DNA from 3 places in the Streptomyces sp. NPDC015130 genome. Region 1 is predicted to be linked to each of the others. Evidence: riboswitches for the same ligand, from Rfam matches in the RefSeq annotation. Region 1 holds a riboswitch; each other region holds the start of a gene.

Region 1 (9,608 bases):
GGTGCCAGGTGCGGGAGCCGCGGTGCGCCGTCGAACCGCTGTCGTACTGCCCGTTACCCTACGGCCTCCCCGGTACACCGGAGCACGGCGAGGCACTCTGTCCAGTTCGGCACCGGTACGCCATGATCTGTCCATGATCGACTGGCGAGCGGCGGCCCTCGGTGCCTGGCGCGGCACCCGCGGCGGCCCCACGGTGACCTACGGCCTGATCGCCGCCTGCTGTCTGCTCTTCGCGGTGAGCCCGGTCTCCGGCCTCAACCCGGTGTACGGCACGGGCGACGCGCTCCTCGCGGCCCAGAGCACGTACTTCCGCCGCTGGGGCGTGGTCCCCGCCGAGCTGATGAGCGGCGAACCCCGCGCCCTGCTCACCCCGTTCACCGCGCTCTTCGTCCACGGCAGCTGGCTCCACCTGCTGGGGAACATGCTCTTCCTCTACGTCTTCGGCGCCATGGCCGAGGAACGCATGGGCCCGGTCGGCTTCGCCCTCTTCTACCTGGGCACCGGCTACCTCGCCCTCGTCGGGTACGCGGTGGCGCACGCGAACAGCGAGCAGACGCTGGTCGGGGCGTCGGGGGCGATCTCCGGGGTGCTCGGGGCCTTCCTCTTCCTCTTCCCGCGCTCCCGGGTGACCAGCCTCTTCCCCTTCCTCTTCTTCCTGCCGCTGCGCTTTCCCGCCTGGATCGTGCTGATCTTCTGGTTCGTGCTCCAGTGGCTGGCGGCGCGGGCGGCGGGACCGGGCCCCGGCGTCGCCTATCTCTCCCATGTGGTGGGCTTCTCCGTCGGCTTCCTGTACGCCTGGGGCCGCTACCGGGGTGGGGATAGAGTGAAGGCACCAGCCGCGGCGACCGAGGGAGAAAGCCAGCCGTGATCACCGCGATCGTGCTCATCAAGACCAGCGTGGACCGCATCCCCGAGATCGCCGAGTCGATCGCCTCGCTCGACAGCGTCAGCGAGGTCTTCTCGGTGACCGGCACCTACGACCTGATCGCCATGGTGCGGGTGTCGCGCCACGACGACCTGGCGGACGTGATCCCCGGAAGCATCAGCAAGATCCCCGGCGTCGAGGCCACGGACACGCACGTGGCGTTCCGCACCTACTCCCAGCACGATCTGGAGGCGGCCTTCGCCATCGGCCTGGAGTCCTGAGGCCGCGCACACGCACAGATGAAGGGGGTCTCCCGATCGGGAGGCCCCCTTCACCCGTACGAGTGAGTGATCAGCCGCGGTCCGGGACGCAGCGGCCGTCCTCGGTGCGGTACTTCCACTGCGCGCCGTCCCGGACGAGCTCCTTCACGGCGCCGACGAACCGCTCCACGTGCTCGTCCGGCGTACCGGCGCCGAAGCTCACCCGGATGGCGTTGAGCGAGCGCTCGCCGGGGGCGGCCTCGGGCGCGCCGCACTCGCCCGGGTCCTGCGGGTCGCTGCCGAGGAGCGTGCGGACCAGCGGGTGGGCGCAGAAGAGGCCGTCGCGGACGCCGATGCCGTACTCGGCGGAGAGCGCGGCGGCGAAGTGGGAGCTGTTCCAGCCCTCCACGACGAAGGAGATGACGCCGACGCGCGGCGCGTCGTCGCCGAAGAGCGAGAGGACCCGCACCTCGGGAACCTCGGCGAGTCCCGCGCGGACGGTGTCGATCAGGTGCCGCTCACGGGCGACGAGCTGGTCGAAGCCGGCCTCGGTGAGCGCCTTGCAGGCGGAGGCGATGGAGTAGACGCCGATGACGTTCGGGGAGCCGGCCTCGTGGCGGGCCGCGGTGGTGTGCCACTCCACGTCCACGCCGCCGTCGGCGCGGCGCGCCACCTTGCGGGAGGCACCGCCGCCGGCGAGGTAGGGCTCGGCCTCCTGGAGCCAGTCGGAGCGGCCCGCGAGGACGCCCGAGCCGAAGGGCGCGTACAGCTTGTGCCCGGAGAAGGCGACCCAGTCCACGTCCAGTTCCCGCACGGAGACGGGGTGGTGGGGCGCGAGCTGGGCGGCGTCGAGGACGATCCGGGCGCCGTGGGCGTGGGCGGCGGCGGCGAGCTCCTTCACCGGCCACAGCTCACCGGTGACGTTGGAGGCGCCGGTGACGCAGACGAGGGCGGGGCCGTGAGGGTCGCGGTCGGCGAGGGCGCGCTCCAGGGTCTCGACGGCCTGGGCGGGGGTGCGGGGCGCGTTGAGGTAGGTGACGCGGGCGTCCTGCCACGGGAGGAGGGAGGCGTGGTGCTCGGTCTCGAAGACGAAGACCTCACAGCCGGCCGGGACGGTCCGGGCGAGCAGGTTGAGCGAGTCGGTGGTGGAGCGGGTGAAGACGACCTGGTCGCCGGGGCGGCAGTCGAGGAACTCGGCGACGGTGGCGCGGCTGTTCTCGAAGAGGTCGGTGGAGAGCTGGGAGAGGTAGCCGGCGCCGCGGTGGACGCTGCCGTAGTAGGGGGCGTAGGCGGCGACGTCGTCCCAGACCCGCTGGAGCGCCGGGGCGCTGGCGGCGTAGTCGAGGGCCGCGTAGGTCACTTCGCCGCCGGTGACGAGGGGGACGGTGACGTCCCGGCCGAGCACCGGCAGCGGGGCGGCGCAGCAGGGGTCGGCGGACTCCGCGGCGGAGACGGCGGTGGTGGCGGTGGCGGTGTTCGGGCATGCGGACATGGCGGTATCTCCCGGCGGGCGGTGCGGAATGGCTTCAAAGGGGGCCGTACGCGGCCGGGAGGCGGCGGGGTACGGGTGATGCCTCGGGGACGTCGGGAGCGCACACGGGTACGCGGAAGTGACCCTGTTCCGAGGGTGAAGAAGGGGCGGATTCGCCCTATCGCATTCGCTTGCTCACGGAAAACGCTCCTCGAGAGACCAGGACCCCTGGTGTGTCGAGGGGTCCGCGCTTGCCGTGGACCTTGCTGTCCACGGCCTGGTCTTCACCCGGGGCACCCCGCCACGGACGGAGGGTTGCCGGACAGCAAGCCGGGGCTTCGTAGCTGTCACTCATGACCTGGCATGCATCCTGCCACATGATCACCGAAGCGCAAGACCCCGGTCCGCATACTGGACCGGGGCCTCGGGGTCGACTACGCGTTGCTGGCAGCGATCCAGCGCTCCAGGGCCCGGCCGGCCGCCCCGGAGTCGATCGACTCGGCGGCCTTCTCGATTCCGGCCCGCAGCTGCTCCGCGAGGGTGCCGCCACCCGGCTCCAGGGCCGTCAGCGCCGCCGCCGAGTTGAGCAGCACCGCGTCCCGTACGGGTCCGGGCTCCCCGGCGAGGAGCCGTCGGGCGACGTCGGCGTTGTACGAGGCGTCGGCGCCGCGCAGGGCCTCCACCGGCACGATCCCGATGCCCACGTCCCGGGGGTCGAAGGCCTCCTCCCGCACCGCGCCGTCCCGGACGACCCAGACCCGCGAGGTGGCCGTGGTGGTCAGCTCGTCGAGGCCGTCGTCGCCGCGGAAGACGAGCGCGGAGGAGCCGCGGTCCGCGAGGACCCCGGCGACGATCGGGGCCATCCGGGGGTCGGCGACACCGGTCGCCTGGGCCCTGACCCGGGCGGGGTTGGTGAGCGGGCCCAGGAAGTTGAAGACGGTCCGGATGCCCAGCTCCTTGCGGGCCGTCGCGACGTGCCGCAGCGCGGGGTGGAACTTCACCGCGAAGCAGAAGGTGATGCCCGCCTCCTCCGCGACCTCGACGACCCTCTTCGGGGTCAGCTGCAGGTTGACGCCGAGCTTCTCCAGGACGTCGGAGGCGCCGGACGCGGAGGACGCCGCCCGGTTGCCGTGCTTGACGACCTTGGCCCCGGTGCCGGCGACGACGATGGCCGACATGGTGGAGATGTTGACGGTCTTGGCCCCGTCGCCGCCGGTGCCGACGATGTCGACGGAGGGGCCGGGCACCTCGATCGTGTTGGCGTGCTCGTACATGGTCCGGACGAGACCGGTGATCTCCTCCACGGTCTCGCCCTTGGCGCGCAGGGCGACGACGAAGCCGGCGATCTGGGCGTCGGTGGCCTCGCCGCGGAGGATGCGGTCCATCGCCCAGGCCGTGTCGTCGGCGCTCTGGTCGCGGCCGGAGAGAAGACCGTCCAGGACGACGGGCCAGGAGCGGCCCGCCGCGAAGTCGCCTCCAGCGGGGTGCACAGCGCTCATGGCCGCTCCTCTTGTCTGCTCTGCACGTAACAGGTAACGACACTCACCCTATCGACCCTCGGGGACGGCGAAGAGCCCCGTCCATCGAATGGACGGGGCTCTCACCGTGGCGACCTGCATCAGGGGAAGGTCAGGGGATCAGTGGTGGCCGTGGCCGCTCTGGATCTCCTTGTACTCCTCGACGGTGGGCTTGGCGACCTGGTTGTCCGCGCCGTAGTAGCCCTTGTTGAGCTTGACCCGGAGCTTCTCCAGCGCGCCGATCTTGCGCTCCACGCCGTTCTCGTCCACGGCCGGCGGCAGCTCCGCCGCCTCGTACTGCTCGTGCGCCGTGAGGCGGTGCAGCTCGCCCTGGCTGAGCGGCTCGTGGACCTCGACGAACTCACCGTGCGGCAGGCGCTTGATGATGCCCGACTCGCGGCCGTGCAGCACCTTGTCCTTGTCCCGGCGCTGGAGGCCGAGGCAGATCCGCTTGGTGACGATGAACGCGATGACCGGGCCGACGAAGAAGAAGATCCGTACGAACCAGGTGATCGAGTTGATCGACAGGTGGAAGTGGGTGGCCCAGAGGTCGTTTCCACCACCGACGAGCATGATCATGTACGCGGTGATCCAGGCGACACCGAAGGCGGTGCGCGTCGGAGCGTTGCGCGGGCGCTGCGCGATGTGGTGCTCGCGCTTGTCGCCGGTGATCCACGACTCGATGAACGGGTAGACCGCGATGGCCGCCAGGACCGCCGGGAAGATCGCCAGCGGGATCATCACGCCCAGGACGAGCGTGTGGCCCCAGAGGTTGATCTCCCAGCCCGGCATGACACGGATCAGGCCTTCGGCGAAGCCCATGTACCAGTCGGGCTGGGCGCCGGTGGACACCTGGTCCGGGCGGTACGGGCCGAGCGCCCAGATCGGGTTGATCGAGGCGATCGCCGAGATGACCGCGATGACACCGAAGACCAGGAAGAAGAAGCCTCCGGCCTTCGCCATGTACACGGGCAGCAGCGGCATGCCGACGACGTTCTTGTTCGTGCGGCCGGGGCCCTCGTAGTGCGTGTGCTTGTGGACGACCACCAGGATGAGGTGGGCGACCACCAGGCCCAGCATGATGCCGGGCAGCAGGAGCACGTGCGCCGAGTAGAACCGGGCCACGAAGTCGCCGCCGGGGAACTCCCCGCCGAACAGGAACATCGAGAGGTAGGTGCCGACGATCGGCACCGACAGGATCGCGCCCTGCATGAAGCGGACACCGGTGCCGGAGAGCAGGTCGTCCGGGAGCGAGTAACCGGTGAAGCCGGTGAACATGCCCAGGAAGAACAGCAGGAAGCCGAACAGCCAGTTGATCTCACGCGGCTTGCGGAACGCGCCGGTGAAGAAGACACGCATCATGTGCACGAACATGCCGGCGAGGAAGATCAGCGCCGCCCAGTGGTGGATCTGCCGGATCAGCAGACCACCGCGCACCTCGAAGGAGATGTGCATGGTCGAGTTGAACGCCTCGGACATCAGCTGTCCCTGGAGCGGGACGTACGGTCCGACGTACTCCACCTCGTTCATCGACGGGTGGAAGAACATCGTCAGATAGACGCCCGTCAGGATGATGATGAGGAAGCTGTAGAGGCAGATCTCGCCCAGCATGAAGGACCAGTGGTCCGGGAAGATCTTCCGCATGTTGGCCTTGGCCAGCGTGTAGATCCCCAGGCGACCGTCGGCCCAGTCGGCGACCCGCTCACCGGCGGGCGCCTTCTTCGTCGTTTCGGTCACGGTGCTCATCCGCGCTCCCAGAAGGCAGGACCGACGGGCTCGTCGAAGTCGCCGAGCGCCTCCAGGAAGCCCTTGTCGTTCACGCCGATCCGCAGCTGCGGGAGGGCGTGACCGGCCGGGCCGAAGATGACGCGGGCGCCGTCGGAGAGGTCGAAGGTGGACTGGTGGCACGGGCACAGCACGTGATGCGTCTGCTGCTCGTACAGGGAGATCGGGCAACCCACGTGGGTGCAGATCTTCGAGAAGGCGACGACGCCGTCGTGCGACCACTCGAGCTCGCGCTTGTCCTTGATGTCCTCCGGCTGGATCCGGACGATCATCAGGGCGGCCTTGGCGATCTCGACCTGGAAGTCGTGGTCGTGCTCCGACATGCCCTCGGGCATCGCGAAGGTCAGCGAACCGACCGCGACGTCCTCGGGACGCAGCGGCTCGTGCGTGTTCATGTTGATCAGCTGCTTGCCGCGGGCCCACTTGGTGACCCGGAGCTTCTTCTCGGGCAGCGGACCCATGTCGCGCAGGAGCATCACGCCGGAGAGCGGGACGAGCGCCAGCGCACCGAACATCGTGTTGCGGATGAGCTTGCGGCGGCCGAAGCCGGACTCGGCGGCACCGGCCGCGAAGTCCGCCATGACCTGCGCCTTGACCTCGGGCGACGCCGCGATCGGGTGACGCTCGTCGGCGACCTCGACGTCGGACATCAGGGTGCGGGCCCAGTGGACCGCCCCCGCGCCGATGAAGAAGAGGGCGAGACCGAGGGTCCAGCCGAGGGCGAAGTTGAGCGAGGACACCCGGCCGAAGGGCCAGATGTACACGATCTGGTCGACCGGGAAGATCACGTACGAGGCGATGAAGCCGACGGTGGCCAGCATCGACAGCACGAACATGAAGGCGACCGCACGCTCGGACCGGCGGGCGGCCCGCTCGTCGATGTCCTGGATGCGCGGCTTGTGGGGCGGAAGGCCCGGGTCGGCGAACGGGTCGTCGGCGACCTTCACCGCGCCGTGCGCGGTGTCCTGCCCTGCCGGCAGGGTCTCTTCTGGAATCTCTTGGCTACTCATGACTTCTTGGCCTTAGCGGTGTGGGCCGCGACCCAGATGGCAACTGCGATCAGCGCACCCAGGCCGAAGACCCAGGCGAACAGGCCCTCGGAGACGGGGCCGAGGCCACCGAGCGAGAGACCGCCCGGGTTGTCGGCCTTCTCGCCGTTGACGGCCTGGACGTACGCGATGATGTCCTTCTTCTCCTGCTCCGGCATGGTCGTGTCCGGGAAGGAGGGCATGTTCTGCGGGCCGGTCTGCATGGCCTCGTAGAGGTGCTTCGGGCTCACGCCTTCGAGGCTCGGGGCGTACTTGCCGTTGCTCAGCGCGCCGCCCTCACCGGTGAAGTTGTGGCACTGGGCACAGTTGCTGCGGAACAGCTCGCCACCCTTGGCGATGTCGGCCCCGGCAGGGTTGTACTGGCTCTCGGTCGGCGTGATCGGGCCGGCACCGAGGGAAGCCACGTACGCCGCAAGCTGGTCGATCTCGGCCTGCGAGTAGATGTTCTTCTTCTTCGGGACCTGGGCACCCGGCTGCTGGGCCGGCATACGGCCCGTGGCGACCTGGAAGTCGACGGAGGCCGAGCCGACGCCGACCAGGGACGGGCCGTCAGAGGTGCCCTGACCGCCGGTTCCGTGGCAGCTGGCGCAGCCGACGGAGTAGAGCTTCTTGCCCTCCTCGATGGCGAGGGACTGGGCGGTTTCATCGGCCTTCGCCGTGCCCGCGGGCGCGAACGCGGCGTACAGCCCCCCAGTGGCCGCCAGCGCGAGTAGGAGGACGACGACCGCCGCCAGCGGATGGCGTCGTCGTGCGGAGAGCTTTTTCACGGATTACCCCGGTGTCAGGATCTTCTGCGTCGATGCTTGCTGGATGTCTCGGTCCGCCGTGCGGCGGCACCGAGTTACTTGATCATGTAGATCGTGGCGAAGAGGCCGATCCAGACGACATCGACGAAGTGCCAGTAGTAGGACACGACGATGGCGGCGGTTGCCTGCTCGTGGGTGAACCTCTTGGCGGCGTACGTCCGGCCGAGGACCAGCAGGAAGGCGATGAGACCGCCCGTCACGTGCAGGCCGTGGAAGCCGGTGGTCAGGTAGAACACCGAGCCGTACGGGTCCGACGAGAGCGAGAGGCCCTCGTGCTTGACCAGCTCCGTGTACTCGAAGACCTGGCCGCCGATGAAGATCGCACCCATCACGAACGTGATGATGAACCACGTCCTGAGCTTCTTCACGTCGCCCCGCTCGGCGGCGAACACGCCGAGCTGGCAGGTGAGGGAGGAGAGCACCAGGATCGTGGTGTTGGTCGCCGAGAACGGGAAGTTCAAGGCGTCGGCCTTTTCCGTCCAGAACTCGGGACCGGTCACCGATCGCAGGGTGAAGTACATCGCGAAGAGGGCCGCGAAGAACATCAGCTCGGAGCTCAACCAGATGATGGTTCCGACGCTGGTGAGGTTCGGTCGATTGACCGACGGGTGCGCGTGCCCTGTTTCTACTGTCGTTACTGTCGCCACGACCGACATTATGTCGGTCGCTTATCCCGCCCTCACTCCGGGGGGTGCCGTTCGGAGTGTCAGGGGGGCGTGTCCAGCCCGAACGGCCCATCGGAAGGCCCTTCGAACAGGTGCTGAACGGGTGTTGACGGGGTGTGGACCGGAGTAGCATCCCGCGCATCGATCGACGACCTTCCCACGGACTTCCCCACGGAGGAACGATGCAGTCGAGTGCCACGGTCCTGGTCTACAGCGACGACGCGAACACCCGCGCGCAGGTGCGCCTCGCCGCGGGGCGCAGGCCCGCGGCCGACGTCCCTCCGGTCGAGTTCGTGGAGTGCGCGACGCTGCCCGCGGTGCTGAAGCGCCTGGACGAGGGCGGTGTCGACGTCTGCGTCCTGGACGGCGAGGCGGTGCCCGCCGGCGGCATGGGCGTGTGCCGGCAGATCAAGGACGAGATCTTCCGCTGCCCGCCGGTGCTGCTGCTCATCGGGCGCCCACAGGACGCCTGGCTGGCCACCTGGAGCCGCGCGGACGCCGCGATCACCCTTCCGGTGGAACCGGTGGAGTTCGCGGCGTCCCTGGCGTCCCTGCTCCGTTCCCGGCTGTCCCTCGGCGCGTAGCCCGGAGGGGAGCCCTAGGGCGTGTTGCGAAAGTAGCGCCGGCCGCCCGAAGGGCGGGCCCGACGGCGTCTGGTGCGTGCGATCGCAAGGCGGAGGGTCGCCCCGATACTGGATGTATCGGGGTGATCCCGACAACGCGGCGAGCGTGCGTGCCAGGCGCCGTCGGGCAGGCGGGACTTTCGCAACACGCCCTAGAAGGAGAGGGGCCGCAGCCGGGCTCCGGCGTCCTCGGTGGCGGTCGGGTCCCCCGTCTCCGCCACCAGGGCGCTGCCCTTGCGCCACTTGTCCCACGGCAGGTTCCAGTCGCCGAAGCCGTTGCCGAAGGTGTCCATCGTGTTGCCGATGCTGTTGACGGTCTTCACGATGTCGCCGGGGCGGACGGTCTCGAAGAACCAGGCCGCGTTCCCGGTCGACATGCCGACGCAGCCGTGGCTGACGTTCGCCACGCCCTGAGAGCCGACGGACCAGGGCGCGGCGTGGACGTACTCGCCGCTCCACGTCACCCGGGTGGCGTAGTAGACCGGGAGGTCGTACGACTCCGCACTGCCTTCCGCGATGCCGACGCTGGTGCCCCGCATCCGGACGTAGTACTCCTTGCCGAGCACT
Region 2 (9,608 bases), on a different contig from region 1:
CGACGCGCTGCCCGCCGCCCACCACCAGCTCCTGGCCCACGGGCTCGGCGTCCAGGCCCTGCGCGCGGCGGGTGCCCGCCAGATCGGCATAGCCGCCTCGCACAGCCCCGTCTGGACCGCCGGCGACAGCGAAGAGGACCGCGCCGCGGCCGAGTTGTACGACACGCTCACCAACCGCCTCTTCGCCGACCCGATCCTGACCGGCGCCTACCCGGACGGCCTGGACTCCCTCCTGCCCGGCCCGGTGGCGGAGGACCTCAAGACGATCTCGGCGCCCCTGGACTGGTACGGCGTCAACTACTACAACCCGATGCTCGTCGGAGCCCCGACTCCGTCCGGCGCCTCCGCCTTCGGCGGCATCGAGATACCCTCCGGACTCCCCTTCGCCATCCGGGAGATCGAGGGGTACGAACGCACCGACTTCGACTGGCCGGTGGTCCCGGACGGGCTGCGCGAACTGCTCGCCGTCCTGCGTGAGCGCTACGGCGACCGGCTTCCGCCCCTGTACATCACCGAGAACGGCTGCTCGTACGGCGACGGGCCGGACCCCGGCACGGGCAGGGTCGAGGACACGCGCCGGATCTCCTATCACGAGGGCCACGTACGCGCCCTGCGCCAGGCGATGGCCGAGGGCGCCGACGTACGCGGCTACTTCATCTGGTCGATCCTCGACAACTTCGAATGGGCGGAGGGCTACCGGCAGCGGTTCGGGCTCGTCCACGTCGACTACGAGACCCTCGCCCGGACGCCCAAGGAGTCGTACGCCTGGTACCGCGACCTGATCAAGAGCGGCAGATGACCGCCGAGCCGAAGGCCACGGACGCGGTCGCCGCGCCGGGCGGCCGGTGGGTGAGCGCGCTGTCCCTCGCCAACCTCGGGGTCTGGGTCGGCTGGTTCGGCCCGCTGCAACTGCTCCTGGCGCGCCAGGCCGAGCAACTCACCCCCGATCACAAGGCAGCCACCTTGGCCCTGGTGACGGGAGTGGGGGCGGCCGTGTCGATGGTCGCGAACCCCGTCTTCGGGGCGCTGTCGGATCGTACGACGGCGCGCGCGGGGCGCCGGATCCCCTGGGTGGTCGCCGGGGTGGCGGGCGGGGCCGCCGGCCTGGTGGCCCTTTCCCTGGCGGCGAGCGTCACGGCCGTGATCGTCGGCTGGTGCCTGGTCCAGCTGGCCCTCAACGCGGCGTTCGCCGCACTCACCGCGGCCGTCCCCGACCAGGTCCCGCCCCGGCAGCGCGGCCTGGTCGGCGGCTGGCTCGGCGTCTCCCAGGTCATCGGCATCCTGGTCGGCACGGCACTGGCCACGGTCGCGGGCGGCATCACCGCCGGCTACCTGGCCTGCGCGGGCTTCACCGTGCTCGCGGCCGTCCCGTACGTGCTGATGCGGCGCGACTCGACGCTCGCCCCCGCCGACCGGCCGGCCTTCCGGTGGCGGACCTTCCTCAGCGGCTTCTGGATCGACCCGCGGCGCCACCCCGACTTCGGCTGGGCCTGGCTGACGCGGTTCCTGATGAACCTGTCGTACTCCATCAGCACCATGTACCTCCTCTACTACCTGACCGACGCCGTGCACTACGAGGGCGACGCGGACAACGGCGTCCTCATCCTCACGGCGCTCAACGCACTCACCCTGCTCTCCACCGTGGTGATCAGCGGCATCCGCTCGGACCGCAGCGGCCGGCGGAAGTCCTACGTCATCCGGTCGGGGCTGGTCATCGCCGCGGCCACCCTGCTGCTCGCCGTCTGGCAGTCCTGGACCGGCGCGATCGTCGCCTCGCTCGTCCTCGGCCTCGGCTTCGGCGTGTACACGGCCGTGGACTTCGCCCTCCTCACGGACGTGCTGCCGACCCCGGAGGACCGGGGCAGGGACCTGGGCCTGATCAACATCGCCAATGCGCTCCCCCAGGTCCTGGCCCCCGCGATCGCGGCCCCGGTCGTCACCCACCTCGGCGGATACACCGCCCTCTACACCCTCGCGGGCGGCCTGGCCCTGGCGGGCTCCGTCCTGGTCCGCCGCATCCGCTCGGTGCCCTGAGCGACCGGACGGCAGTCGGTGCCGCGGTCGGAATGCAGGGCACCGGGCGCTGGCGCGGGCCAGGAAGTGTCCGGTGGCGTCCTCGTACTCGTCCAGCCGCCCGGCCCGTCCACGGCCGGGTCACGCTGACCGCGTCGGCGGACGGCGACTCCCTCCTCACCGGCAGTGGACCGCTTCCCGAGTTCTGTCCCGCACTACAAAGGGCCCCTGCGCACAGAACACCGCGAACAGCGCGCAGGGCCCTTCCGGTCGACCGGCCGAGGGCGCGAGAGCCACTCCGCCACCTCGGCGCCGACGCGAGCCAGTCAAGCAGTCCCCGACCTCCGGACGCGATGGGATCCAGGCACAGAAAACGACCCTCACGCGAGGCGCCATTACGGTGGATCATCCAAGAGGAGGACGGGCCTTCCAGGGGCACATCTGCGAGGTTACTTCTGGATGAAGTCTTGCCGATGCGGTCACCGGACGAGAGCGGCACGAGTTCCCCGATGAACGACTGAGCCGTTCCACGCCGATCCTCTTCCACGACCCTTACCAAGCAGGCGTCCTGACACTCCCTCGGCGGCACGCGCACCTGGCGGCGGCCTCCGACCCGGGTTCCCACCCTGACAGCGGAAGGAATTGCCTAATAGCAAAAGACAGTTGAGGCCGATGAAGTGGCGGCATGTGGAGCAGTTACCTCATTCGGACCCAGCCATCATCAGACCCAAGGGCTTGTCCCGAGGACGTATCCGCCGGTCAGGTGAGTGCTGACCCACAGAGTCGTTTTCTTCGCCCGCCTTTTGAACGAGCAATTCCCATGCGTCCGTTCGGCTGGCGGATGCGACGCGGGTCGCCACGCATGCTTCCCTTTCCGGCTTTGTGAGGCGTGTTCCATGACCCTGTCCATTCGTCACCAGCTCCCCGGCACCGTCCCCGCCGCCATCACCGCCGACGCCGTCAAGGAGCTGGGCCTCGCCGAGGGGTCCGCGGTCAAGGCTCTCGTGAAGTCCACCGAGGTCGCCCTGGCGACCGGTCCGGTCGAGGGACTGTCCATCCGCAATCAGCTTCCGGGCTCCGTCACCGAGGTCGCGACCGGCGGTGCCATGGGGTCCGTGAAGGTCTCCGTCGAGGGCGGCGAGCTGACCGCCGCGATCACCAGGGACGCAGTCGAGGACCTCGGCCTGGCCGCCGGCTCCTCCGTCGTCGCGCTGATCAAGTCCACGGAGATCTCCCTCTCCGCCGCCTGATCGACGCACTCGCGGTGAGGGCAGTGCTCCCGGACGGGGGTGCGGCCCTCGCCGGGGTGAGGCAGTCGCGGCTCACGGTCGGTGCGCACCGGTGGTGAGCCGGTCGGCGCGGCGGGGACACGAGTTCGGCCGCAACCCGACACACCGGTGGCAGAGTGTGGAGACCATGCCTCCCCCGCCCGCCTCCGCAGCTACCGAACCGTCCTCCGCGGACGCACCGACGCCTCAGCGAGCGGTTCCTTGGCACGAGGCCCGCGTGCGCGCCCACCACGCCGCGCACCCCGTCCCCCCTCGCCGTACACCTCTGCGTGACGCCACCGGACGGACGCTCGCCGACGACGTCCTGGCGCTCGGCCCGCATCCTGCCTTCGATACCTCCGCCATGGACGGGTACGCCGTGTCAGGCGCTCCGCCCTGGACCGTTTGTGGAACGGCGCGGGCGGGCACGGCGTGGCAGGGGGTCCTCGGCCCCGGTGAGTGCGTCCGTATCGCCACGGGCTCTGTCGTCCCGGTCGGCGCGGACGCGGTCGTCCCGCTCGAAGTCGTGACGGGCACCGACGGTCACGTGTTCGGCGCCGCGCCGCCGGGAGCCCGTCACATCCGCCGTACCGGCGAGGACGCGGCAGCCGGCGACCGTCTGGCTCCGGCCGGGACACGCATCGGGCCGGCGCTCGTGGGCCTGGCCGCCGCCGCGGGTCATGACTCGTTGCTGGTACGCCCCCGGCCCCGCGTCGCCGCACTGGTCACCGGCGCCGAACTCCAGCACTCGGGTGCCCCGGAGCCCGGACGGGTCAGGGACGCGCTGGGGCCCTCCTTCCCGGCCTCGTCGCCGAACTCGGCTGCGAGGCGGTCGCGTTGCGCCACGTGCCCGACCATCCCCACGGCGGACTGGCCCATGCGGTCCACGTGCACAGCGAGGCCGCCGACGTCGTCGTGGTCACCGGCTCCACCTCGGTCGGCACTCGCATGAGTCACCAGGTCACACCCGCGGCGCTGCCCCGGAACTGGTGGGACATCCACTGCCTGTTCCGCATCCGCCCCCTCACCCCCTCCCAGGCCGACTCGCCCCATCGGCACGCCTCAACACCCGCAAGGAGCAGGCAAGTTGAGGAGTTCGACACCCACTGTCCCGCTCCTGATCCTTCTCCTCGTCATCACGCGCAAGCGCCGGCCTGCCTGGCTGAGGCGTCGCGCCGAGGAACGCACGGCGCCGCGCGCTCTGCGACGGGAACTGCGGGCGGGGAACGCGCCTGCCGAAGCCCCTCGTGAAGCGCGGACAGACGGCACCGAACACCGGTAGCCGGAGCAGCGGACCCCCCTGACGTTGCCGCGACTCAACCCGGCCCGCCGCATCCCGGAGCGGGAAGGTGTTGGCGGGCAGCCCCGGGAGTCTTGTATGGTTCCTCGCGAATCATCCAGAGGGGTGGAGGGACCGGCCCTACGAAGCCCCGGCAACTCCCCGGTCGACTCGGCGCTCATCGTTCGCGCCGCGCCGTCGGGGTCAGTGCCAACTCCGGCCCGCGCCAACGTGGCGTGGGAAAAGATGAGGAGACACGGTGCTCTCTGCGCTGCCCTTCGCCCCGGCTCTGTCCGTCCCGGGCCTTCCGCACACCCATCTCGTGATCGCCGCGGCATGCCGGCCGGCCGTTTCGGCCCTTCCCCGCTGACCGTCCCGCCCTCACTCTGAGCGAGATCGCCGCGAGTCATCGCTCGCGGACCGAGACTGGAGCACCCCTTTCATGGACATTCCGGATATTTCTAGTGGTGTTGGCGTCCTCGACAAGGCCGCAGTCATCCTCGGCGCGCTGGCGTCGGGCCCGGCCACACTCGCGGAACTGGTCGCCGCCACCGGCCTGGCACAGCCCACGGCGCACCGGCTTGCCCTCGCACTCGAGCGTCACCGCCTGGTCGGCAGGGACCTGCAGGGCCGCTTCGTCCTCGGCCCCCGGCTCGGCGAGCTCTCGGCCGCCGCGGGCGAGGACAGCCTGCTGGCCGCGGCCGGCCCGGTCCTCACCTCCCTGCGGGACTCCACCGGTGAGAGCGCACAGCTCTTCCGGCGCCAGGGCGAGACACGTATCTGTGTCGCCGCCGCCGAGCGGACCGCCGGCCTGCGTGACACCGTGCCCGTCGGAACCGCACTGCCCATGAAGGCCGGCTCCGCCGCCCAGGTCCTGCTGGCCTGGGAGGAACCCGAGCGCTTCTACCAGGCGCTGCAAGGCGCACGTTTCACGGCCACCGCCCTCAGCGGCGTACGGCGCCGCGGATGGGCCCAGTCGATCGGCGAACGCGAACCCGGGATGGCGTCGGTCTCGGCCCCGGTCCGCGGCCCGTCCCACCGGGTCGTCGCCGCCATCACCGTCACGGGCCCCGTCCAACGGCTCACCCGACACCCCGGCAGCCGACTCGCGCAGGCCGCCGTCAACGCGGCCGACCGCCTCACCCGAGCGCTCTCCCACCCCTGACCACGGCACCGCGTCCGCGGCGCTGCGGTCAGTCCTGGCGACCGTACGCCGCTGCCAACTCCGCCAGTCCCTCCAGGCCGCCGTCGGTGGCCCCGCCCTCACCCTCGCGGGCGAGCAGGAGGACCCGGGCGGGCACGCCCGCGGTCGCGTACGCGGCGAGCCGGTGGTGACCGTCCAGTACGGCACCCACCAGCCATCGCTCCTCGTGCCGGGCCTCGACGTACCGGTCGTCGATCCAGCCGAGGACCACGGCGGCGGGCCGCTCCCCCGCTGCTATGGCGGCCGCGTGCCGGGCGACGGTCGCCTTGTCGAGCGCTTCCGGCGGCTGCGAGGGCAGGACGGCGCCGTAGGTGGACGGGACCCGGCCGCCCGGGACCGGCGCGGTGAGCTGGAAGTGCGAGACGCCGGGCCAGTAGTCCTCCGGCCGGTCGTCGTACGCGGAGTCGTCGTCCTCCTCCACCCGGGCCGCCGTGCGGCGGTACCACCAGGACCGGGCGGGCTCGGACACTTGCTCCAGCGGGAGGTCGAGCAGGAGAGCACGGTAGTGACCGGTCTCCAGTTCGCCGAGCACAGGGCTCCACTCGGTGAGCAGTCCGGCGTCGAGCCGGTCCAGAGCGGCCAGCCGCCCGCGCATGCGTGCCGCGATCCTCCTCGCCTCCTCTTCAGGCCAGTCCAGCAGCGTCAGTCCCAGCTCGCACGTGTCGCAGAACGAGCCGAGCCGGTACAGCGGCTTCCCGTCGAAGGTCAGGGACCGGTTCCAGCGCGGCCAGGTGGAACCGGGCAACGGCGGATCGAAGGCGATCCGAATCCGGCCCGCGCCGCCGTCCACGGAGAACCGGGCCCGTGTGTCGGACTCGACGACAAGATCCCGTACCCGCACGGGCTCACGATCGGTGCGACCGTCGGCCCAGCAGGCGCGCACGGCCGCCGCGTACGCCGCCCCGCTCGCCCCCTCGGGCAGCAGCGGGTCGCGTCCGGTGAGGCGTACGAGCGCGTCATGGACGTCGTACACCCGCTCCTCGCCGCTCTCGGCCAGCCATCGAAGCAGATGCGGTACGGCGGCGGGATCGCCCATCAGCTCCAGGGCGACGGCGAACGCGGTGTGGTCGAGCCCGGTCACCTCGGACAGCCTGCCGGCGATCGGGCCCGTCCACTCGCGGGCGCCGAGTCGCCCCAGCGCGAGAGCGGCGCGGCCTCGTACGGCGGGGTGTCCGAGGAGGGCGCCGAGGTACGGGGCGAAGGACGGGTCGCCTGAGAGTCCCATGGCGTCGACGAGTTCGGGAGCGGGCGGGCCGCCGACGCTTCCCTCGCTCCCTCCGGATGCCGGGGGCTGCCCCCCGTACATGCGCAGCAGCTCCGGGGGCAGCCGTAGTCCGCGCGCCACGGCAGCTCTCAGAAGGTCCTGACGGTCACCGGCGCCGACCAACGGCTCGGCGAGCAACCGCAGCAGCACCTCGTCACCGGCCTTGCCGAGCCCCCGCAGAAGCCCGGCAAGGTAAGGACGGAAGGCGGCCCGGTCTTCGTCCGACCGGTACAGCTCCTCGACGGCCTCGGCCAGACCGCCGGGCCGGTCGGTGCTCAGCTCGTACAGCGCGGTCCACGGATCGCCTGCGCACAGAGCGGCCCGCAGACGCACCGGGACAGTGTCACGTTCCCCCATGCGGGAAGTATCAGCCACGAACGAGCGGCAGCGGGAGGGGCGAGTACCCAGACCACCCCGCTCTCTGACGGCGGGCCGACCGCGTCGGTGAGCGCGTCCACCAGGTCGCCGTCGCTCTCCCGACACCACAGCAGGACCACGTCGACGACGTCGTCGGCGGTCCGCTTCCCGGCGTCCGCTCGCCACCGGGCCGGGTCAGCGGCTCGACGGCGCGGGCGTGGCTGCGGCGGGTGGCGGTGAAGGCAGGGGGTCCGCTGCGGTCCGGGAGAGGTCGGCGGTCATCCAGGCGCTCTCCCCGCCGGCGCGTGCCTGGAAGCGGAGCAGGCGGCCGTCGCGGTCGATCCAGTACCGGGTGTTGCCGAGTGCGGGCCGGTCGGATGCAGCCTGGGATGCCGCGGTGGGGGCGGCGGGGCCCGCGACGACGATGACCGGTGTCCCGGCGATCCTGTCCTGCCTGACCAGGCGGGCGCTGCTGCGGGCAAGGAGCTGGGCGTTGTCCGGGCGGTCGGTGCCCAGGTTCAGCAGCAGGATCAGGGCGGTGTCGAGGGGTGAGCGGTGGGGGGTGAGCCGATGTGTCTCCCAGCCGGTGGCCGGGGGCCGTTTCGGGAGTCCGCCGGTCCAGTGGGGGCGGGTGGTGACGTGTGTGATCGTCCACTGGACGAGTTCGCGGACGGGCGGCTCGGCGTCGTTGCGGATTTCGGCGTAGCCGAGGTGGCGACGCCAGTCGACGCGGCCGGTGAGGGTGATGGTGCGGCCCTGCGAGGGGATGGTCGTGGTGACGTTGCCGGTGCCGCGCCGGTACGTGGTGAAGCGGGCGAGCGCCACGCGGTCGGCCTCGTCGGCGGTGAGTGGCCGGGGGCCGTTGTTCTTCGTTTCGGACGCTGCGGGCCCGGAGCATGCGGTGAGGGCGAGCCAGCAGGTGAGTACGGCCGCTGTCGCCCGGCGGATCCGGCTCATCGGCTGTCCCTGCTGTATCGGGCGAACAGGGTCGCGTCGGGGAGGCGGACGGTCATCGGGTCGATGGGCTCCGGCCCGGCGGTGGCGGGCGTGGCTCCGGCCGTTGTGGCCTGGGGGAGTTGGGGTTGGTCCGGGGGAAGGGGGATGTCGAGGAAGGGCAGGCCGAGGGGCGCGGCCGGGGTGTCCAGTGCGGTCCGTGGGCCTGTTGTGGGGGCGCTGTCGCCGGGGCAGGCCATCGTGTCCGCGAGGTCGGCGGGGAGGGTGCGGGCGAGCGGCCCGTCGAGGCAGTTGCCGCTGCCGGGGGCGTGCGGCGAGGCGAGGTAGGCGGCGTCGAGGGCGTTGGTGGCGAAGTGGTTGCCGCTCACCCGGTTTCCGACGGGGGGCATGTCCTCGGAGGAGGAGAGGATCAGGGCGGCGCGGGGGTGGCCGGTGACGCGGTTGCGCAGAACGGCGTTGTCCCGGCCTCCGGAGATGCCGATCCCGATGCCGAAGCCGCCGTCGGCTTGTTCGGGCGTGTCGTGTGCGGTGTTGTCGGCGACGAGGTTGCCGGCGATGGTGGCCCCGGTCTGGGGCGTGAGGGCTTCGAGGTAGTCGGAGCCCACGGTCATCCCGACCCGGTTCCCGGCGAAGCGGTTGCCGACGATCCACAGAGGGCCGCTGGCGTTGGTGTTCTCGTATCCGACGGCGTTGCGCTCGGCGAGGTTGTCCCGTACGAGGATCTCGCAGGGCTTGCACTGCCCGACGTAGATGCCGGAGTCGGCGCTGCCGGAGGCGTAGTTGTGCTCGATGGTCCCGCGGCGGGCGTTGAAGGCGTAGATGCCGTAGAGGCCGTTGTTCGCGGCGGTGACGTAGCGGACCCGGAAGCCGTCGAGGGGCGGATCGGTCGTGGGGTCGAGGCGGTGGTAGCCGTCGCTGCCGCGGCCCACGCCCTCGTCGCCGCTCTTCAGGCCGGTGACGAGGACGCCGTTCTGGAGGTGGCTGCGGACGGTGAGGTTCTCGACGGAGACGCCGGGGGCGGTGACCACGATGCCGTTGCCGCGCCGGCCTTCGCCGTCGATGACCACGCGGTTGCGGTCGGTGCCGCGCAGGGTGACGCGGTCGGTGCGGACGCGGACGGTCTCGCGGTACCGGCCGGGTGAGATCAGCACCAGATCGTGCGGGCGGGCCCGTTCCAGTGCGGCGGTGATGGTCGGTGCCTCGGCGGGCACGCGGATCGTGACCGGGCCGCGCGGAGCGTCGTCGGCGGGGCCGACGGGCCCCGAGGTG
Region 3 (9,608 bases), on a different contig from region 1:
GCGGCCAGGGCCTCCGCGAAGGCGCGGTTGTAGGCGCGGTACGACTCCCAGCGGCGCCGGAACTCCGCGTCGAAGACCGGCTCGCGCGAGATGTCGTACAGGTGGTGGTGGAGGAACCACAGGACCGAGTTCGCGATGCCGTTGTACGCGTCGGCGTACACGTCCGGGGGGATGTCCAGCATCCGCACGCCCGGCTCGCCGACCCCGCGCCGCACCGCCTCCCGGTCGCCCTCGCCGAGCGCCGCGCACACCCACAGGCTCTCCTGCGAGTCGTCGGCGGAGACGGCGCTCAGGCCCGAGACCAGGCCGCCGCCGCCCCTGCGCGGGGTGAGCGTGCCGTCCTCGCCGAGCTTGTACGAGACAGGACCTCGGTTCGATGCCACGAGCACAGTAGCCATGTGGCGAACCTAGCCCGTCCCGTAAACGCTCAAACGTACGTATACGAGACGGGCCGATCCGGCCACGGAGCGTGTGCGCGGGTCAGCGGTCGTGGTGGTCACGCATCGCCGCCTTCGCCACCAGGCCCGTCGCAGCGAGTGCCACGCCGAGCGCGCCGAGCAGCCACAGCCGCTCGCCGCTGCCGCCCGTCTCCGCCATCGAGCCGGAGCGGGAGCCGGCCTCGGAGCCGGCGTCCGAGCCCGAGCCGGAGCCGAGGTCGGAGCCGGAGCCGCCCTGCGGGCCCGGTGCCGGCGGGGCCGGGGCGGGCGCGCTCGCCGTGGGGGAGGCGGACGGGGCCTCGGGCTCCGACGGGCCCGTCGACGGCTCGCCCGGCGTCGGGCCCGTGGGGGCCGGGGGCGTCGGCTTCGGGCTCTCCGGCCTGTCGAGCACCGGGGCCGCCGCGCAGGACGGGTCCTCGCTGCCGGCGCCGCAGTTGGAGCGCGGGGTCCTCACCTGCACGCTGCCGCGGAGCCTGCCGTCCCCGGTCGCCGGGTCCTTGACCGTCACCGAGTACGTGACGGTCGCGGTCTTCCCGGCCGGGATGGTGCCCACGTACCCGATCCTCGGCTTCTCGTACGAGACCGTGCCCAGGTCCGTCTTCACGTCCCCGTTGTAGTCGGCGTCGTCGAGGTTCCCGGTGAGGTCGTCGCCGAACGCGGCGTTCGGGTGGTCGAGCGGGCCGGTGTTCCTCGCGGTGATCGTGTACGTGAGGGTGTCGCCCGGCTTCACCGTGCGCGGGCTCGCCGTCTTGGTGATCTCCAGGTCGGGCACCGGCACCGAGAGGGCCAGGCCGGACGGCACATAGGTGTCGCCGTTCGTGGCGAAGGTCAGGTCGGCCGAGGTCGCGCCCTGCGGGACGGCGCCGGCGGGGAGGTCGAAGGTCTTGGCGTCGATGCTCAGGTTGTTCGCGAGCGCGGGGGCGACGGCGCCCTCGTCCTGGCCGACGAAGAAGTCGTCCGTGTTCCCGGAGGCGGCCTCGGTGACGTTCCTGCCGTCGACCAGGAACCTGTCGCCCGGGGCGTTCCGGTCGCCCTCGTACGCCGTCACGCCCGCCCGGACCGTGCCCGGGCCGCGGCGGAAGCCGTCGACGGTGACGGTGGTGGCGGGGGAGTTCGAGCGCTGCAGGACGTGGCCGCCGTAGACGTACACGTTCCGCCGCTCCGGGGCGCGGACCGGGTCCGGGCCGGGGAAGCGGTGGACGACGGTCAGCGACCAGCCCGCCACGCAGCCCCGGCCGTTCGGCGCCCACACGTTGCCCACCGCGACCTGCGCGTCCGTCCCCGAGACGCCCGCGAAGGCGGCCGTCACGTCCGACTCGCCCGTGTAGTAGTGCGGGCCGCTCGTGTCGGCCGGGTCGGCGACCATGCTGTCGATCGAGACCGGCGTCGCCGCCCCCGTCCCCACCCTGATCACCGGCGCGGTCGTCGCCGGGTCGCCGGGCGAGGCCGTGACGTCGGCGCCCGAGATGTCGCAGCGCCGGAGCTGCGCCCCGCCCGGCCCCTTGTACGTGCCGTCGTTGCCGCCCCAGAACAGTCGGGCGTACGCGACCTCGGCGCCCGCCGGGATCTTCACGTGGCCGGTGCTGGAGCCGAAGTCGGGTGCGCCGCCCCCGGCCGACAGGCCGGCGGCGTCGATCCTCCGCATCACGAACGCGTTGTTGTCGTCGGAGCCCTCACCCCTCGCCGCGGCCGCGCAGCGCGCGGCCGGGCCGGGGAGCTCGGTGGGACAGCCCATGACCGTGTTGCCGATCGTGGTGAAGTCGCCGTAGAGGGACTCGCCGTACCGCTTGCCGAAGGGTTCGACCACGTCGGCCGCGGCCGGAGCGGCCACCGCGGACACGAGCGTGCCCGCGGTGAGGCCGATGGCCGCCAGGACCCTGCCCGGGTGATGTTGTCTGAAGCGCATAAAAGGGCAATGTAGGCAAAGCGGATCATATACGGGCGTTACGCCACGCGGCGGCGCGTGTACTCCGTGATGTCGACCATCGGCGGCCGCTCCTCCGTGTCCACCGCGTAGGTCCGGGGGGTGAACCCGTCCTCGCCCCGCTCGAACTGCGTCAGCCGCGGCCGCACCAGGTGCCCGCGCGAGAGCCGCAGCTGCGCCGTCCGGTAGATGGCCGCGGCCATCCGGCCCAGCGCCCGCTCGTCCTGGTGGCGGTGCTTGCGCACACCCACGTCGACCTGGGCGAGCGCGTCCAGGCCCACCGTGTGCAGGGCGTCGACGAGCAGCCCCAGCTCCACCCCGTAGCCGACCGGGAAGGGGAGGCGTTCGAGGAGCGAGCGGCGGGCCGCGTACTCGCCGCCGAGCGGCTGCACGAAACCGGCCAGCTGCGGCCAGTGCAGGTTGAGCAGCGGGCGGGCCACCAGCTCGGTGACACGACCGCCCTGGGCGGGGGTCTTGCCGGGGGCGAGCTCATCGGACTCCGCGCCGAACGGGCGGTCGTAGGTCGCCTTGACGAAGTCGATCCCGGGGTCCGTGAGCAGCGGGCCCACGATCCCCGTCACGAAGTCCGCGGAGAAGTCCCGCAGGTCCGCGTCGACGAAGCACACGACGTCCCCGCTCGTCACCATGAGCGACCGCCACAGGACCTCGCCCTTGCCGGGGACGGCGGGTATCCGGGGGAGCACCTCGTCCCGCGCGACCACGCGCGCCCCGGCCGCCGCGGCGACCTCCGCCGTGCGGTCGGTGGAGCCCGAGTCGATCACCACGAGCTCGTCCACGAGGGGCACGGCTTCGCTCATCAGCTCGCGGCGGATCACGGCGACGATGTCCCCGACCGTCGCCTCCTCGTTCAGCGCGGGAAGCACCACGCTGACCGTCGTGTTCCGCTTGGCGGCGAGGATCCGCTCCATCGGCCGGTCGGCCACGGACCAGGACCGCCGGTCCAGCCAGCGCTCCACCTCTTCCAGCACGTGATCTCCATCTCGCGGTACGGACGGCCCGTCCAAGCGCCAGGGCCTTCGGTTACAGTCTTGAACAACGCGGATGCCCGATGCACGTCGGGGTGCCGCCCGCGTCGGAGCGCAGGAACGAAAGTCCACCGCGCTTCACAATCGAATACCGCTCATCCAGAGGGGCAGAGGGAAACGGCCCGTTGAAGCCCCGGCAACCCTCCAGTCGGTTTGTCTCGTCCTCCAGCGAGGTCCCCGGCTAGGGAAGGTGCCAAATCCGTCTCATGACGAAAAGTTCGTCATGGGAAAGATGAGGAGAAAGGGCCTCGCCTCCATGGCTGTACAGACTGTCGCCTCTGCCACCACCGTCGACCTCGGTCCCGCTTCAGGACTCTCCTGTCGCGAATGCGGTGAAGTCTTCGCACTCGGTCCGATCTTCGCCTGCGAACTCTGTTTCGGACCGCTCGAAGTCGCGTACGACCTGCCCACCGGTGACCCCGAGGCGCTGCGCAAGCAGATCGAGGCCGGCCCCGCCAACATCTGGCGCTACGCCCCCCTGCTGCCCGTCCCCGCCGACGTCGCCGAGAAGCCGAACCTGAACCCGGGCTGGACCAAGCTCGTCCAGGCCGACAACCTCGCCCGCGAGATCGGCGTCGCCCCCGGCAAGCTCTTCGTCAAGGACGACTCGGGCAACCCGACCCACTCCTTCAAGGACCGGGTCGTCGCGCAGGCCATCGAAGCCGCCCGCGCCTTCGGCTTCACCACCCTCTCCTGCTCCTCCACGGGCAACCTGGCCGGCGCCGTCGGCGCCGCCGCCGCCCGCGCCGGCTTCCGCTCCTGCGTCTTCATCCCGCACGACCTGGAGCAGGGCAAGGTCGTCATGGCCGGTGTCTACGGCGGTGACCTCGTCGCCATCGAGGGCAACTACGACGACGTGAACCGCTTCTGCTCGGAGCTCATCGGCGACCCGCTCGGCGAGGGCTGGGGCTTCGTGAACGTCAACCTCCGTCCGTACTACGGCGAGGGCTCCAAGACGCTCGCGTACGAGATCTGCGAGCAGCTCGGCTGGGTCATCCCCGACCAGCTGGTCATCCCGATCGCCTCCGGCTCCCAGCTCACCAAGATCGACAAGGGTCTGCAGGAGCTCATCAAGCTCGGCCTCGTCGAGGACAAGCCCTACAAGATCTTCGGCGCGCAGGCCGAGGGCTGCTCCCCGGTCTCCGCCGCCTTCAAGGCCGGCCACGACGTCGTCCGCCCGCAGAAGCCGAACACGATCGCCAAGTCGCTCGCGATCGGCAACCCGGCCGACGGCCCCTACGTCCTCGACATCGCCCGCCGCACCGGCGGCGCCGTGGAGGACGTGAACGACGAGCTGGTCGTGGAGGCGATCAAGCTGCTCGCCCAGACCGAGGGCATCTTCGCCGAGACCGCCGGCGGCGTGACCGTCGGCGTCACGAAGAAGCTCGTCGAGGCGGGTCTGATCGACCCGAACCTGACCACCGTCGTGCTCAACACCGGCGACGGACTCAAGACCCTGGACGCGGTGGCCGACACCTCTCAGGCGACCGTCACCATCCGCCCGAGCCTGGACGCGTTCCGCGACGCCGGCCTGGCCCACTGAAAGGCTACGAAGACATGGCCGTGAACGTCCGCATCCCCACCATCCTCCGCACCTACACGGGCGGTCAGTCCGAGGTCCAGGCCGAGGGCGCGACCCTCGCCGAGGTCATCGCGGACCTGGAGAAGAACCACACGGGCATCGCCGCCCGCGTCCTGGACGACCAGGGCAAGCTGCGCCGCTTCGTCAACGTCTACGTGAACGACGACGACGTGCGCTTCGAGCAGGGCCTGGAGACGGCCACCCCGGCCGGCGCCGGCGTCTCGATCATCCCGGCCGTCGCCGGAGGCTGATCGCCGGTCACGGCGGAGGGGGCCGACACCCCCTCCGCCCTCCCGCGCTGTCCCGTCTTTCTTGAATTGCCCCTTCCGCGCCATAAAGCGGAAGGGGCAATTCTGCATGGTTGAGCGGGGTAGAGTTGGGGAAGTCCCCTCCGCTGCTCATGCCGGGCGCATATGAGAATGCGTCTCCGCACGTCTGGAAGCAGCCAAAGTGCGTGTGCGTTGTGTACGTTCTGCGCGGTTTGCCGGGCCCGACTTGCCCCGGAACTCCGGGGATTCTCCCTAATTCCCCTTTCCGGGCTGCCCAGAATTCTCGGTCGAATGACCTGTTGCAGAGGGCAGTTGGGCAGATACATTCAGCGGCGGTCGACGCGCTTCCGGCGCAGGGTCTGACCCGGGTCCGCGAAGTGCGGTTCCCGCGCAAGGGCCAGTAATAGGGGAGTTAGGCATGGCTCAGGGCACCGTCAAGTGGTTCAACGCGGAGAAGGGCTACGGCTTCATCGCGGTCGACGGTGGTGCGGATGTTTTCGTCCACTACAGCGCGATCCAGATGGATGGCTACCGCAGCCTCGAAGAGGGGCAGCGGGTCGAGTTCGAGATTTCGCAGGGCCAGAAGGGTCCGCAGGCGGACATGGTCAAGCTCGCCGTCTGAGCGCGGCGCGATCGGCCACCGACGCAACGCCGTCGAGGGGCCCGCATCCCTGAGGGGACGCGGGCCCCTCGCGTGTTCCCGCACGCGCTCCCGGGCGTGGCGTGGAGCCGCCCGAAACCCGAGAGTCGCTTGCACTCTCCTAGGGCGAGTGCTAATCATTGGCGTTAGCACTCGGAAGGTGAGAGTGCTACTACGAGGATCGGGCAGATGAGGCCCGCGGCCAGGTGGGGCAAGGAACCGCCGGGCTCGCAGGCCGTCCGTCGCGGGCATCGGCGCGGTCCTGGAGCGTTATCCACCCCATGTCCGGGAGGACCACTTCACATGGCCAAGATCATCGCGTTCGACGAGGAGGCCCGGCGCGGTCTCGAGCGCGGCATGAACCAGCTCGCTGACGCCGTCAAGGTCACCCTCGGCCCCAAGGGCCGCAACGTCGTCCTCGAGAAGAAGTGGGGCGCCCCCACGATCACCAACGATGGTGTCTCCATCGCCAAGGAGATCGAGCTCGAGGACCCGTACGAGAAGATCGGCGCCGAGCTGGTCAAGGAAGTCGCCAAGAAGACGGACGACGTCGCCGGCGACGGTACGACCACCGCCACCGTCCTCGCCCAGGCGCTCGTCCGCGAGGGCCTCCGCAACGTCGCCGCCGGTGCCAACCCCATGGCCCTCAAGCGCGGCATCGAGAAGGCCGTCGAGGCCGTCTCCGGCGCCCTCCTCGAGCAGGCGAAGGATGTCGAGACCAAGGAGCAGATCGCTTCCACGGCCTCCATCTCCGCCGCCGACACCCAGATCGGCGAGCTCATCGCCGAGGCGATGGACAAGGTCGGCAAGGAAGGCGTCATCACCGTCGAGGAGTCCCAGACCTTCGGTCTGGAGCTGGAGCTCACCGAGGGTATGCGCTTCGACAAGGGCTACATCTCGGCGTACTTCGCCACCGACATGGAGCGCATGGAGGCGTCGCTCGACGACCCCTACCTCCTGATCGTCAACTCCAAGATCTCCTCCGTGAAGGACCTGCTCCCGCTCCTGGAGAAGGTCATGCAGTCGGGCAAGCCCCTGCTGATCATCGCCGAGGACGTCGAGGGCGAGGCCCTGTCGACCCTGGTCGTCAACAAGATCCGCGGCACCTTCAAGTCCGTCGCCGTCAAGGCCCCGGGCTTCGGCGACCGTCGCAAGGCCATGCTGAACGACATCGCCATCCTCACCGGCGGCACGGTCATCTCCGAGGAGGTCGGCCTCAAGCTGGAGTCGGCCGGTCTCGACCTGCTGGGCCGCGCCCGCAAGGTCGTCATCACCAAGGACGAGACCACCATCGTCGACGGTGCCGGTGACAGCGAGCAGGTCGCCGGTCGCGTGAACCAGATCCGCGCCGAGATCGAGAACTCGGACAGCGACTACGACCGCGAGAAGCTGCAGGAGCGCCTGGCGAAGCTCGCCGGCGGTGTTGCGGTCATCAAGGCCGGTGCCGCGACCGAGGTCGAGCTCAAGGAGCGCAAGCACCGCATCGAGGACGCCGTGCGCAACGCGAAGGCGGCCGTCGAGGAGGGCATCGTCGCCGGCGGTGGCGTCGCCCTGCTCCAGGCGTCGAACGTCTTCGAGAAGCTCGAGGGTGACCTCACGGGCGACGAGGCCACGGGTGCCGCGATCGTGAAGCTGGCCCTGGAGGCCCCGCTGAAGCAGATCGCCGTCAACGCCGGCCTGGAGGGTGGCGTCGTCGCGGAGAAGGTCCGCAACCTGCCCGTCGGCCACGGCCTGAACGCCGCGACCAACGAGTACGTCGACCTCATCGCCGAGGGCATCATCGACCCGGCGAAGGTCACGCGCTCCGCGCTGCAGAACGCCGCGTCGATCGCCGCGCTGTTCCTCACCACCGAGGCCGTCATCGCCGACAAGCCGGAGAAGGCGTCCGCGCCGGCCGGCGGCGGCATGCCGGGCGGTGACATGGACTTCTGATCCTCCGGGATCGGTGGTTCATCGCTGAACGCGAAGCTCAGCACGAACGAGGGCGGCACTCCCCGGAAGGGGGGTGCCGCCCTCGGGCGTGACGCCGTGCGCTGCCGTCAGCGCATGTCGACGTAGTCACCGCCGGCCGAGGCCGGGGTGTTGAAGTGCTTGCTGTCGCCGTAGTGGCGGATGCGCCAGGAGCCGTCCCCGGTGACCTTCGCCTTCAGGGAGACGTTGCCGTTCGCGTTCGACCGGCCCGTCGCCATCTGCTTCCACGTGGTGGAGCCCCGCGGCTGGAACTGCAGGACGACCGGAGCGTTCGCGTACGCGCGCCAGTTGTAGTCCGTGTAGTGCTGGAGCCCGCCGGTGACCGTCACGTACCCGCCCTTCGCGACCGGCTCGGGGCCGGCGTTCAGGGAGACGATCCGGGTGTCGAGGCGGGTGAGCCGCAGCGTGCCGGTGCTGGACTCGGCGAACTGGTCGGTGGTGAGGTGCCGGAGCCGGAAGTAGCCGCCCCGGCTCGCCGCCGAGGCCGTGAACTCGTTGAAGTAGGCCGAGTTCACGCTGCCCCAGGCGATCGCCTTCCAGCCGCCGTCGACGAGCTGTTCCAGCCGGATGAACTGGGCCTCCGTGAAGTTCGGTTCCGCCACGTACCGGGCGCCGAAGGTGCCGGAGACCGTGACCCGGCCGTCGGCGGAGAGCCCGTACGTGCGGATGTCGGTGCGGGAGTCCAGCGGGATGGCCAGCGCGCCGTGGAGATCCGGGAAGCTCACGTACCGGTCGGGGGACTCGACGAACCAGTTGCCCGACTCCTTGCCCGCGACGGCGACGAGCCGCGCGGTGAACCGGCCGTCCGCGCCGGTCCGGACGACGGCGCTCGGGCCCGTTCCGTAGGTGGGGCCGCCGAGCCGCACGCGCACCTGGTGGTTCGCGACGGGGGCGCCGGCCGCGGCCGGGTCGGTCATCCGGCCGCTGACAGTCACGGTCTGCCCGTCGAGCGCCCGCTTCTTGTCGGCGGTGGCGGTGACGGCCACCTTGCGCGGCACGTGCTCGTAGACGCTGAGGTACTGCGTCACGGTGCCGTGGACCTCGGGGCTGTCGGCCGTGACCGTCGTCCGGAAGCTGAGGGACGGGCTGCCGAGGTCCTCGCTGGAGATCGGGAACGGTGGCGAGGTGAACCGGCCGGCCGTGTCGGTGACCGCCTGTTGTGCCGGGCTCTGCGTCCCGTCCTGCGGCGGGTCGAGCCGCTCGACGGTCACCGGCAGGCCGGTCACCGCGACCCGGTCCCCGGAGCCGGGCTGGACGCCGACGACGGTGCCCGAGGGTCGGGCGTTGCGGTCGGCGTACGTGGGCTTGGTGGGGACGAGGGTGATCTCGGGGCGGAGCCGGAAGTCGAGCTGCCCGGCGTCGGTCCGGGTCTGCTTGTTGCCGAGCGAGTCGGTGGCGGTGACGTCGATGGCGTACGTCCCGAGGGCCGGGATGCGGCCGCCGTCCTCGACGAGCTTCAGCACGGCCGCGTCGGGCAGCCGGAAGGTGTTGGCGGGGGCCGAGGGGTTCCAGGGGTCGACCACCCCCGGGAGCGTCGGGATGTCGACGAGGACGGTGTCGCCCTGCCGGACCTTCGCCGAGACCTTGGTGATCCTGGCGGACGGGGCGTCGGTCCAGGCGGTGACCTGGAAGATGCCGCGCTGGGTGTCGTCGGTCAGGGCCCGGCCGATGCCGACGAGCGGGTCGGCCGCCGTGGCGGGCGCGGCGGTGACGGCGAGGGTCGTCGCGGCGAGGGCGGC

Evidence for each region. A riboswitch is a leader RNA that binds a small molecule or an ion and turns the genes downstream of it on or off. The one in region 1 is predicted to bind S-adenosylmethionine.
Region 2: another riboswitch for S-adenosylmethionine. It lies ahead of ACF08F_RS10035 (IclR family transcriptional regulator); the one in region 1 lies ahead of ACF08F_RS04720 (aminotransferase class V-fold PLP-dependent enzyme).
Region 3: another riboswitch for S-adenosylmethionine. It lies ahead of thrC (threonine synthase); the one in region 1 lies ahead of ACF08F_RS04720 (aminotransferase class V-fold PLP-dependent enzyme).

Annotation. Positions count from the first base shown of each region.
Region 1 covers NZ_JBIBVC010000002.1:306,527-316,134, forward strand. Annotated here, with positions in the region: gene ACF08F_RS04710 (rhomboid family intramembrane serine protease) at 134-868, shown strand; gene ACF08F_RS04715 (Lrp/AsnC family transcriptional regulator) at 865-1,146, shown strand; gene ACF08F_RS04720 (aminotransferase class V-fold PLP-dependent enzyme) at 1,217-2,617, opposite strand; SAM riboswitch class IV at 2,839-2,955, opposite strand; gene trpD (anthranilate phosphoribosyltransferase) at 3,031-4,095, opposite strand; gene ACF08F_RS04730 (cytochrome bc complex cytochrome b subunit) at 4,234-5,859, opposite strand; gene ACF08F_RS04735 (Rieske 2Fe-2S domain-containing protein) at 5,856-6,908, opposite strand; gene ACF08F_RS04740 (c-type cytochrome) at 6,905-7,714, opposite strand; gene ACF08F_RS04745 (heme-copper oxidase subunit III) at 7,789-8,409, opposite strand; gene ACF08F_RS04750 (hypothetical protein) at 8,601-9,002, shown strand; gene ACF08F_RS04755 (Ig-like domain-containing protein) at 9,194-9,608, opposite strand, start outside.
Region 2 covers NZ_JBIBVC010000004.1:309,150-318,757, reverse strand. Annotated here, with positions in the region: gene ACF08F_RS10060 (GH1 family beta-glucosidase) at 1-799, shown strand, start outside; gene ACF08F_RS10055 (MFS transporter) at 796-2,034, shown strand; gene ACF08F_RS10050 (molybdopterin-binding protein) at 2,910-3,263, shown strand; partial or broken gene ACF08F_RS10045 (molybdopterin molybdenumtransferase MoeA) at 3,430-3,948, shown strand; partial or broken gene ACF08F_RS10040 (hypothetical protein) at 4,077-4,532, shown strand; SAM riboswitch class I at 4,672-4,813, shown strand; gene ACF08F_RS10035 (IclR family transcriptional regulator) at 5,003-5,725, shown strand; gene ACF08F_RS10030 (HEAT repeat domain-containing protein) at 5,754-7,385, opposite strand; partial or broken gene ACF08F_RS10025 (DUF3052 family protein) at 7,304-7,534, opposite strand; gene ACF08F_RS10020 (hypothetical protein) at 7,581-8,342, opposite strand; gene ACF08F_RS10015 (nitrous oxide reductase family maturation protein NosD) at 8,339-9,608, opposite strand, start outside.
Region 3 covers NZ_JBIBVC010000005.1:401,835-411,442, reverse strand. Annotated here, with positions in the region: gene ACF08F_RS13325 (trehalose-6-phosphate synthase) at 1-398, opposite strand, end outside; gene ACF08F_RS13320 (DUF11 domain-containing protein) at 481-2,343, opposite strand; gene ACF08F_RS13315 (glucosyl-3-phosphoglycerate synthase) at 2,382-3,350, opposite strand; SAM riboswitch class I at 3,500-3,646, shown strand; gene thrC (threonine synthase) at 3,664-4,950, shown strand; gene ACF08F_RS13305 (MoaD/ThiS family protein) at 4,965-5,240, shown strand; gene ACF08F_RS13300 (cold-shock protein) at 5,677-5,880, shown strand; gene groL (chaperonin GroEL) at 6,202-7,830, shown strand; gene ACF08F_RS13290 (hypothetical protein) at 7,938-9,608, opposite strand, start outside.